DNA from 2 places in the Edwardsiella tarda ATCC 15947 genome. Region 1 is predicted to be linked to the other one. Evidence: predicted binding sites of a transcription regulator. Region 1 holds the regulator's gene; the other holds the start of a gene.
What was found. Region 1 encodes sigma-54, which starts transcription at its own class of promoters, with help from an activator protein. Its sites were predicted from a motif close to GTTGGCACANNTTTCGCTNT; they were not measured.
Positions count from the first base shown of each region.

Region 2: glnA (glutamate--ammonia ligase) is a predicted target of sigma-54. The motif match lies at 3,024-3,043, and genes of this name have one in related genera.

Region 1 covers NZ_CP084506.1:3,046,420-3,051,217, forward strand. The annotation lists gene lptC (LPS export ABC transporter periplasmic protein LptC) at 1-355, shown strand, start outside; gene lptA (lipopolysaccharide ABC transporter substrate-binding protein LptA) at 330-887, shown strand; gene lptB (LPS export ABC transporter ATP-binding protein) at 894-1,619, shown strand; gene rpoN (RNA polymerase factor sigma-54) at 1,746-3,215, shown strand; gene hpf (ribosome hibernation promoting factor) at 3,237-3,524, shown strand; gene ptsN (PTS IIA-like nitrogen regulatory protein PtsN) at 3,642-4,106, shown strand; gene rapZ (RNase adapter RapZ) at 4,214-4,798, shown strand, end outside.
Region 2 covers NZ_CP084506.1:3,548,233-3,553,030, reverse strand. The annotation lists gene glnG (nitrogen regulation protein NR(I)) at 1-202, opposite strand, end outside; gene glnL (nitrogen regulation protein NR(II)) at 239-1,306, opposite strand; gene glnA (glutamate--ammonia ligase) at 1,535-2,944, opposite strand; gene typA (ribosome-dependent GTPase TypA) at 3,315-4,798, shown strand, end outside.

The DNA.
Region 1 (4,798 bases):
GCAGGGGGTGACGTGGTTCACCCGGCCAGTATTGACCACCTTCGATCCCCAAGCGGTCGCCACCTGGTCGGTACGCGCCGATCGCGCGAAGCTGACCAAAGATAATATGCTGTATCTCTACGGTAATGTAGAGGTCAATAGTTTGACCCCGACCTCGCAACTGGAACGGATCACCACCGATAATGCCCAGGTTAATCTGGTGACTCAGGACATAAGTTCGGATGATGAAGTAACCCTGTACGGCAGTAATTTCACCTCTCATGGATTGAAGGTGCGCGGCAACATGCGGGATAAAACGGCACGGTTGATTGACAAGGTAAACACCTATTATGAAATTCAAAGCAAGCACCCTTAAACTGCGTGATCTGATCCTTGCCGCCTCGCTGTTAACGGCCAGCGCCTCGGCATTGGCCGTCACCGGCGATACCGATCAGCCGATCCACATCAACTCCATGCAGCAGTCATTGGATATGCAGGGGAATGTCGCCACCTTTACCGGCGATGTCATCGTCACCCAAGGCACCATTAAGATCACCGCCGACAAAGTGGTCGTCACCCGACCTAACGGCGAGCAAGGTAAAGAGATCGTCGAGGCCTATGGTAATCCGGTAACCTTCTACCAGATGCAGGACAACGGCAAGCCCGTCGAAGGTCACAGCCAGAAGCTGCGCTATGAACTGGCGAAAGACTATGTCATCCTGACCGGCAATGCCGTCCTGACGCAACTCGACAGCAATATCGAGGGCGACCGTATTACCTATCTGGTGAAACAGCAGCAGATGGAGGCCTTCAGCGACAAGGGCAAGCGTGTGACCACCGTCCTGCTGCCGTCGCAATTGCAGGATAAGGGCACCGCTAAACCGGCCCCCCAGAAGAAGAGTAACTGATTCGTTATGGCACGATTAATTGCGCAAAACCTGGCCAAATCCTATAAAGGGCGTCGGGTGGTAGAAAACGTCAGTCTGACGGTTAACTCCGGCGAGATCGTCGGTCTGCTCGGTCCGAACGGTGCCGGCAAGACCACCACCTTCTATATGGTGGTCGGGATCGTACCGCGCGATGCGGGTAACATCATCATCGACGACGAGGATATCAGTCTACTGCCATTGCATGCCCGCGCCCGACGCGGCATCGGCTATCTACCGCAGGAGGCCTCGATTTTCCGCCGCCTCAGCGTCTATGATAACCTGATGGCCGTGTTGGAGATCCGCGACGATCTGGATGCCAATCAGCGCGCCGATCGCGCCGATGAGTTGTTGGAAGAGTTCCACATCGCCCATCTGCGTGAGAATCTCGGGCAATCACTCTCTGGCGGTGAACGGCGTCGTGTGGAGATCGCCCGCGCGCTGGCGGCCAATCCTAAGTTTATTTTGCTAGACGAACCCTTTGCTGGGGTCGACCCGATCTCGGTCATCGACATCAAGAAGATCATCGAACACCTGCGCGATCGTGGGTTGGGCGTGCTGATCACTGACCATAACGTGCGCGAAACGCTGGACGTGTGTGAGCGTGCCTATATCGTCAGCCAGGGTAACTTAATCGCCCATGGCTCCCCCAGTGAGATTCTGGAAAACGAACAGGTGAAACGCGTCTATCTGGGTGAAGAGTTCCGCTTGTAACGGGCACGACACCTGGCGGATACGCGGGTGTCGGGGCGTTGCGGCTCTTTACATTCTCGCCGCAGGAGGCCCCCGCGTCTCCCTCCGGCCACCACTGTCTGCAATCAAGGAACAGAACGCGCGATTATGAAGCAAGGCTTGCAACTCAGACTCAGCCAGCAGTTGGCCATGACGCCCCAACTGCAACAGGCCATTCGCCTGTTGCAGCTCTCGACGCTGGAGTTACAGCAAGAGATCCAGCAGGCGTTGGAAAGCAATCCTCTGCTGGAACAACTGGATCCCAATGAGGAAGCCGGCGACGACGGCGTCGTTCGCGAGAATACACAGGAGGATGTCGTCACACGCGATGATGCCGATCCACTGGATAGCCGCGAGGCGTTGGAGCAACGTGAGATGCCGGACGAGCTGCCGCTGGATGCCAGCTGGGACGAGATCTATACCGCTGGCACCCCCTCAGGCACGGGAACGGATTATCATGACGACGAGTTACCCGTGTTTCAGGGAGAGACGACCCAAACGCTGCAGGACTATCTGATGTGGCAGGTCGAACTGACCCCCTTCAGTGATACCGATCTGGCCATCGCTACCGCCATCGTCGATGCCGTCGACGATACCGGCTATCTCAGCGCCTCGTTGGAGGAGATCCTCGAGAGTCTGGGGGACGATCGCGTCCTACCGGAGGAGATCGAGGCCGTCCTCAAGCGCATCCAACGTTTTGATCCGGTCGGTGTCGCCGCGCGTGATCTGCGCGACTGCCTACTGGTCCAGCTCTCGCAATTCGCCGACGACACCCCCTATCTTAACGAGGCACGTAGCATCGTCGATCGCCACCTCGATCTGTTGGGTAATCACGATTTCCGAAATCTGATGCGTTCGACTAAGCTAAAAGAAGAGGTGCTCAAGGCGGCGATGCAACTGATCCAGAGCCTCGACCCGCGGCCGGGACTCTCCATCAATACCGGCGAGTCTGACTATGTCATCCCCGACGTGCTGGTGCATAAACATCAGGAACGCTGGGTGGTTGAGCTCAATCAGGACAGCGTCCCGCGCCTGCGTATCAACCAACATTACGCCGCGCTGGGCACTCAGGCGCGTAACGACAGCGACAGCCAGTTCATTCGCAGCAATCTGCAAGAGGCGAAGTGGCTGATCAAGAGTCTAGAGAGCCGTAACGATACCCTGCTGAAGGTGTCGCGTTGCATCGTGGAGCAGCAGCAAGCGTTCTTCGAGCACGGGCCGGAGGCGATGAAGCCGATGGTGCTGGCAGATATCGCTCAACAGGTCGAAATGCACGAGTCGACGATCTCACGCGTGACTACGCAGAAGTTTCTGCACAGCCCGCGCGGAATCTTTGAACTGAAATATTTCTTCTCCAGCCATGTCAGCACCGAGGACGGCGGCGAGGCCTCTTCCACGGCCATCCGAGCGCTGGTGAAGAAACTGATCGCGGCAGAAAATCCGGCGAAGCCGCTGAGTGATAGCAAACTTACCACTCTCTTGGCGGATCAGGGTATCATGGTCGCCCGGCGTACTGTCGCAAAATACCGAGAGTCTTTGTCCATTCCACCGTCCAATCAGCGTAAACAGCTGGTGTGACTAACCGAGAAGGAAGACATGATGCAGCTCAATATTACTGGACACCATCTTGAAATTACTGACGCTATTCGTCAGTTTGTTAGCGAGAAATTTGCCAAACTTGAGCAGTATTTTGACCGGATCAATCAGGTCAACGTCACCCTCAGTATTGAAAAGGTCGATCACATCGCCGAAGCGACGGTGTTTATCAATGGTGGCGAGCTGCACGCCTCCGCCGAGCAGGAAGACATGTATGCCGCCATTGATGTGCTGATAGATAAACTGGCGCGCCAGTTGAATAAACATAAAGATAAACTAAAACAACATTAACACTGCCTTCAGGCTGGCATGCCAGCCTAGCGACCGACGGCCTGCCCTCCGGGACAGGCCGTTTAAGCCTTTAAGGCAGCGGTCGAGGCACACAGCAGCTTTTTTTGAAAAAACACCATGAGTAATGACTTAACTATGCCTTTAAGCGTCGTGCTGACTCCGGAATGCACACGCAACGCCGTCCACTGTGCCAGCAAGAAACGTGTGCTGGAGATCATCAGCGAGCTGGCTGCCGCCCAACTCAACCTGCCGACTCAGGTGGTGTTCGACGCCATTCTGACACGAGAACGCATGGGGAGCACCGGGATCGGCAATGGGATCGCCATTCCCCATGGCAAGCTTGAGGAGGATACCCTGCGAGCCATCGCCGTCTTTATCCACCTCGATCAACCCATCAACTTCGACGCCATCGATAATCAACCCGTCGATCTGTTATTCGCGCTTCTGGTACCGGCCGATCAGTGTAAAACCCATCTGCAGACACTCTCTCTGATGGCACAGAAACTGGCGGATAAGAGCGTGTGTCGTCGCCTACGCGCGGCACAAAGCGATGACGAGCTATACCAGATCATCACCGAGTGATCCGACCTGGCGGATGCCATGCTATCTCTGGCCACCCGAGCTTGATAGTATGAATCACAGGCAGGTGATAACGAGCCAGGTAATAACAACAACAGGGGAGTAGTCATATGGTGCTGATGATTGTCAGCGGCCGTTCCGGCTCAGGGAAATCCGTGGCCTTACGTGCCTTGGAGGATATGGGGTTTTACTGCGTCGATAATCTACCGGTCGAGCTACTGCCCGATCTGGCGCGTACGCTGGCTACCCGTGAAACCTCGGCGGCGGTTAGTATCGACGTGCGTAACATGCCTGAGTCACCGGAAGTGCTGGATAAGGCGATGAACAATCTGCCTGAGAGCTTCTCTCCCCAGTTGCTATTTCTCGACGCCGATCGCAACACATTAATCCGCCGTTACAGCGATACCCGACGCCTACATCCATTATCAAGCAAGAATCTGTCACTGGAGTACGCCATCGATCAGGAGAACGAGCTGCTGGAGCCCCTGCGCTCACGCGCCGATCTGATCATCGATACTTCGGAGATGTCGGTGCATGAGCTGGCAGAAATGCTACGTGCCCGGCTGCTGGGTAAACGCGAGCGTGAGCTGACGATGGTGTTTGAATCCTTCGGCTTCAAGCACGGTATTCCCATCGATGCCGACTATGTCTTCGACGTGCGTTTCCTGCCGAATCCACACTGGGATCCCAAGCTA
Region 2 (4,798 bases), 500 kb from region 1:
GTTGGAGCAGCGCCAGACCATCCATACCGGGCATACGAATGTCAGACAGTAGGACGTCCGGCGTCTGACTGCTGAGCGCCGTCAGTACCGCCTGGCCGTTGTCGAATGTGGTGCAGCAGAGACCGGCGCCCGTCAGCGCGCGTTCTAATACCCAGCGGATGGCACTGTCATCGTCGACGATCCAGACGAGACCCGGTTGCATTGTCATGGTGACCACCTGTTGCGTTAGGGGCGGAGGCTATTTGCGAATCGGCAAATACACCGAAAATTCGGTATGGCCTGGCCAGCTGTTAAATTCAATTTTGCCCTGATGTTGATCGATCAGGTTACGTGCAATTGACAGGCCAAGTCCGGTTCCCCCGCTACGACCGCTGACCATCGGGTAAAACAGCGTGTCTTGTAGTTGGGCGGGGATCCCGGGCCCGTCGTCTTCGATATCGATGCGCGCCGCCAGACGATAGCGTTCGCCGTGCAGGGTGATCTGAAGCGCCGTCCGTGTCCGTAGGGTAATGGTGCCACCACGCTCGCCTAGTGCCTGCAGGGCATTACGGGTGATGTTTAACAGCACCTGTTCAATCTGCTCCGGATCGTGATTAAGCTCCGGCAGACTGGGATCGTAGTCGCGCAGTAGGGTCACGTTATCGGGACATTCTAAGGACACTAACTGGCAGACGCGTTCGACCACCTGATGGATATTCTCTGTGACGCGTTGCCCTGGACGTTGTGGCCCTAAGAGGCGATCGACCAGGTTACGTAGGCGGTCGGCCTGCTCGATGATCACCTGGGTATATTCGGTCAACGCGGGGTCGGGCAGTGCTCGCGCCAGCAGTTGGGCCGCGCCGCGTAAGCCACCGAGCGGGTTCTTGATCTCATGAGCGAGTCCACGTACCAGATCGCGTGCGGCGACTTGCTGAGCGTGCTGTAACTGCTCCTGGCTGAGTCGGCGTTGGCTGTCTAAGGTAGCCAGTTCGAGCATCATCAACCCTTCGTGTAGGGGTTGGGCCGTTAACGTCATGACGTGAGGCTGGCTGTCGACCACCAACATGACTTCGTTGTCGGTAAATCCCTGTCCGCTACGGAGGCTGGCCTGCATCATGTCGATGTCTAACGACAGGTAGCTTAATAGATCCGGTAGCGGTGTGCCGAAAAGTTTACGTGGACTTTGCGCCAGTAACTGTTGGGCGGCCGGGTTGGCATAGCGGATGACCAACGCATCATCCAAGACTAATACACAGGTCATCAAGGCATTCAGCAACTGCCAGGCATCGGGTTGTTCGCGCTGAGGCGCGATGGTCGGGTCGGCCATGGGCATACTCCTGCACTATTTTGGTGCAATATGATTTTTGCACTGTAGCATGCTTTTGTTACCGAGAGGGTGGGCGGCACGCTTTTTTCCTCACCGGTCTGTGATGCATGGCGAAAAAAACCCATCCGAAGATGGGCTGAAAGTTTCCACGGCAACAAAAACAGAGACGTACTGTATGGGGTGTCTGGCCGTTGCCCGGTGCAGTGCCAGGCAACGGCACGCTGTCGCTTATACGCTGTAGTACAGTTCAAACTCAACCGGGTGCGGCGTCATGCGTACACGATCCATCTCTTCCTGGCGCAATGCGATGTAGGCATCGATGGCGTCATCGGTGAAGACACCGCCACGCGTCAGGAACTCGCGATCGCTATCCAGAGCCGCTAGGGCCTCATCCAGCGAACCGGCCACGGTCGGGATCTCTTTGGCCTCTTCCGGCGGCAGGTCATACAGGTTTTTATCCATGGCGTCGCCGGGGTGGATTTTGTTGATGATGCCGTCGAGACCGGCCATCAACAGTGCGGCGAAGCACAGGTAGGGGTTAGCCGCCGGATCCGGGAAGCGCACCTCGATGCGGCGAGCCTTCGGCGATGCCACCACCGGGATACGAATGGAGGCGGAGCGGTTGCGGGCAGAGTAGGCCAGCATCACCGGTGCCTCATAGCCCGGCACCAGACGCTTATAGGAGTTGGTGGTCGGGTTCGCTAGCGCGTTGATCGCCTTCGCGTGTTTGATCACCCCACCGATGTAGTACAGTGCCATCTCGGACAGGCCGCCGTATTTGTCACCGGCAAACAGGTTACTGCCGTTCTTGGAGAGGGACATGTGGCAGTGCATACCGGAACCGTTGTCACCAAACATCGGTTTTGGCATGAAGGTAGCGGTCTTACCAAAGGCGTGGGCGACGTTATGTACCACATACTTGTAGATCTGGATTTCGTCGGCTTTCTTGGTCATGGTGTTGAAGCGAGTAGCCACTTCGTTCTGCCCGGCAGTCGCCACCTCGTGGTGATGCGCCTCGACGACCAAACCCATCTCTTCCATGGTCAGACACATGGTAGAACGGATGTCCTGTGAGGAGTCGACCGGCGGAACCGGGAAGTAGCCGCCCTTGACGGCGGGGCGATGGCCCTTGTTACCGCCTTCATATTTGGTCGAGGAGTTCCAGGCGCCCTCGATGTCATCGATGGCGACATGGCTGCCACGGATGCTACTACCGAAGCGGATATCGTCGAACAGGAAAAATTCTGGTTCCGGCCCGAAGAGTACGGTGTCGGCGATACCAGAGGCGCGCAGGAAATCTTCGGCACGCTTGGAGATGGAACGAGGATCGCGATCATAACCCTGCATGGTTCCCGGCTCCAGGATATCGCAGCGGATGATCAGGGTCGGCTCCTCGTAGAACGGGTCGAGCACCGCCGTGGTGGCATCCGGCATTAACACCATGTCAGATTCATTGATGCCTTTCCAGCCACCGATAGAGGAGCCGTCAAACATTTTACCTTCTTCGAAGAAGTCGGCGTTTACCTGATGAGCCGGAATAGTGACGTGCTGCTCTTTACCTTTGGTGTCGGTAAAACGCAGATCGACAAATTTAACTTCGTGCTCATTCAGCATCGCTAAGATATGTTCAGCGGACATACTCTACTCCCGGTTTCTTTGGTCGCCGTGCAACGGATCACGGATGATAGAAAGTGGTTTTAGCCATCGTGACATAGTATTAGCTAGAAACGTGCCAACTTTACAAATTGCCCGGATGGCGCATAATTACCTAACTCTGACATTGTGTCAGGCGCTACCGATGGAGCTGAGTGCTCCATAACGGTGCAAAACACTTCAGCAAGCGCACAATCTTGGTGCAAGCTGTTTATTCCCGCGCCATTTAGCATCGTGAATAGGATCACAAACCGCCATTCGCAGCATTGTTTCTGCGAGAAGCTTGTGATCCTGTTTAGTCCCTCGCTTAATACGTGTACAATAGCGCGCTATTTCTAATGCCTGAGGCAAAGCTGTGATCGAAAATCTGCGTAACATCGCCATTATTGCGCACGTTGACCATGGGAAAACCACCCTGGTCGACAAACTGTTGCAACAATCCGGGACCCTGGGTGAACGTAACGACGCGACTGAGCGCGTAATGGACTCCAACGATTTGGAGAAAGAGCGTGGGATTACTATCCTCGCTAAAAACACCGCCATTAATTGGAATGGCTATCGCATCAACATCGTAGATACCCCGGGGCACGCCGACTTCGGCGGCGAGGTAGAGCGTGTGATGTCTATGGTTGACTCGGTTCTGCTGCTGGTCGACGCAATGGATGGCCCGATGCCGCAGACTCGCTTCGTTACCCAGAAGGCGTTCGCCAATGGGTTGAAGCCGATCGTGGTCATCAACAAGGTTGATCGCCCGGGCGCACGTCCGGATTGGGTCGTCGATCAGGTCTTCGATCTGTTCGTTAACCTGGGTGCTACCGACGAGCAGTTGGACTTCCCGATCGTCTACGCGTCTGCCCTGCAGGGGATCGCCGGTCTGGATCACGCCGACATGGCCGAGGATATGACTCCGCTGTTTGAGGCTATCGTCGAGCATGTTGCCGCGCCGGACGTTGACCTGGACGGTTCATTCCAGATGCAGATCTCCCAGCTGGACTACAACAACTATGTTGGGGTTATCGGCATCGGCCGCATCAAGCGCGGTAAGGTGAAGCCGAACCAGCAGATCACCATCGTCGACAGCGAAGGTAAGCGTCGTAACGGTAAGATCGGCCAGGTTCTGGGCCATCTGGGCCTGCAGCGCATCGAGACCGATGTGGCCGAAGCGGGTGACATCGTTGCAGTTACCGGTCTGGGCGATCTGAACATCTCTGATACGCTGTGCGATCCGAACAACGTCGAAGCGTTGCCGGCGCTGACTGTCGATGAGCCGACCGTTAGCATGTACTTCTGCGTTAACACCTCACCGTTCTGCGGTAAAGAAGGTAAGTTCGTGACCTCCCGCCAGATCCTGGAGCGTCTGCAGAAGGAACTGGTACACAACGTGGCACTGCGTGTGGAAGAGACGCCTGACCCGGATGCCTTCCGTGTTTCTGGTCGTGGTGAGCTGCATCTGTCCGTGCTGATCGAAAACATGCGTCGTGAAGGCTATGAACTGGCCGTATCTCGTCCGAAGGTTATCTATCGTGAGATCGATGGCCGCATGCAGGAGCCGTTCGAGCAGGTTACTCTGGACATCGAAGAGCAGCATCAGGGCTCTGTGATGGAAGCACTGGGTATCCGTAAGGGTGAGATCCGTGACATGTCCCCGGATGGTAAGGGTCGTGTTCGCCTGGATTACATCATCCCTAGCCGTGGCTTGATCGGTTTCCGTACCGACTTCATGACCATGACCTCTGGTACCGGTCTGCTGTACTCTACCTTCAGTCACTACGACGACGTCCGTCCGGGTGAAATCGGCCAGCGTCAGAACGGCGTGCTGATCTCTAACGGCCAGGGCAA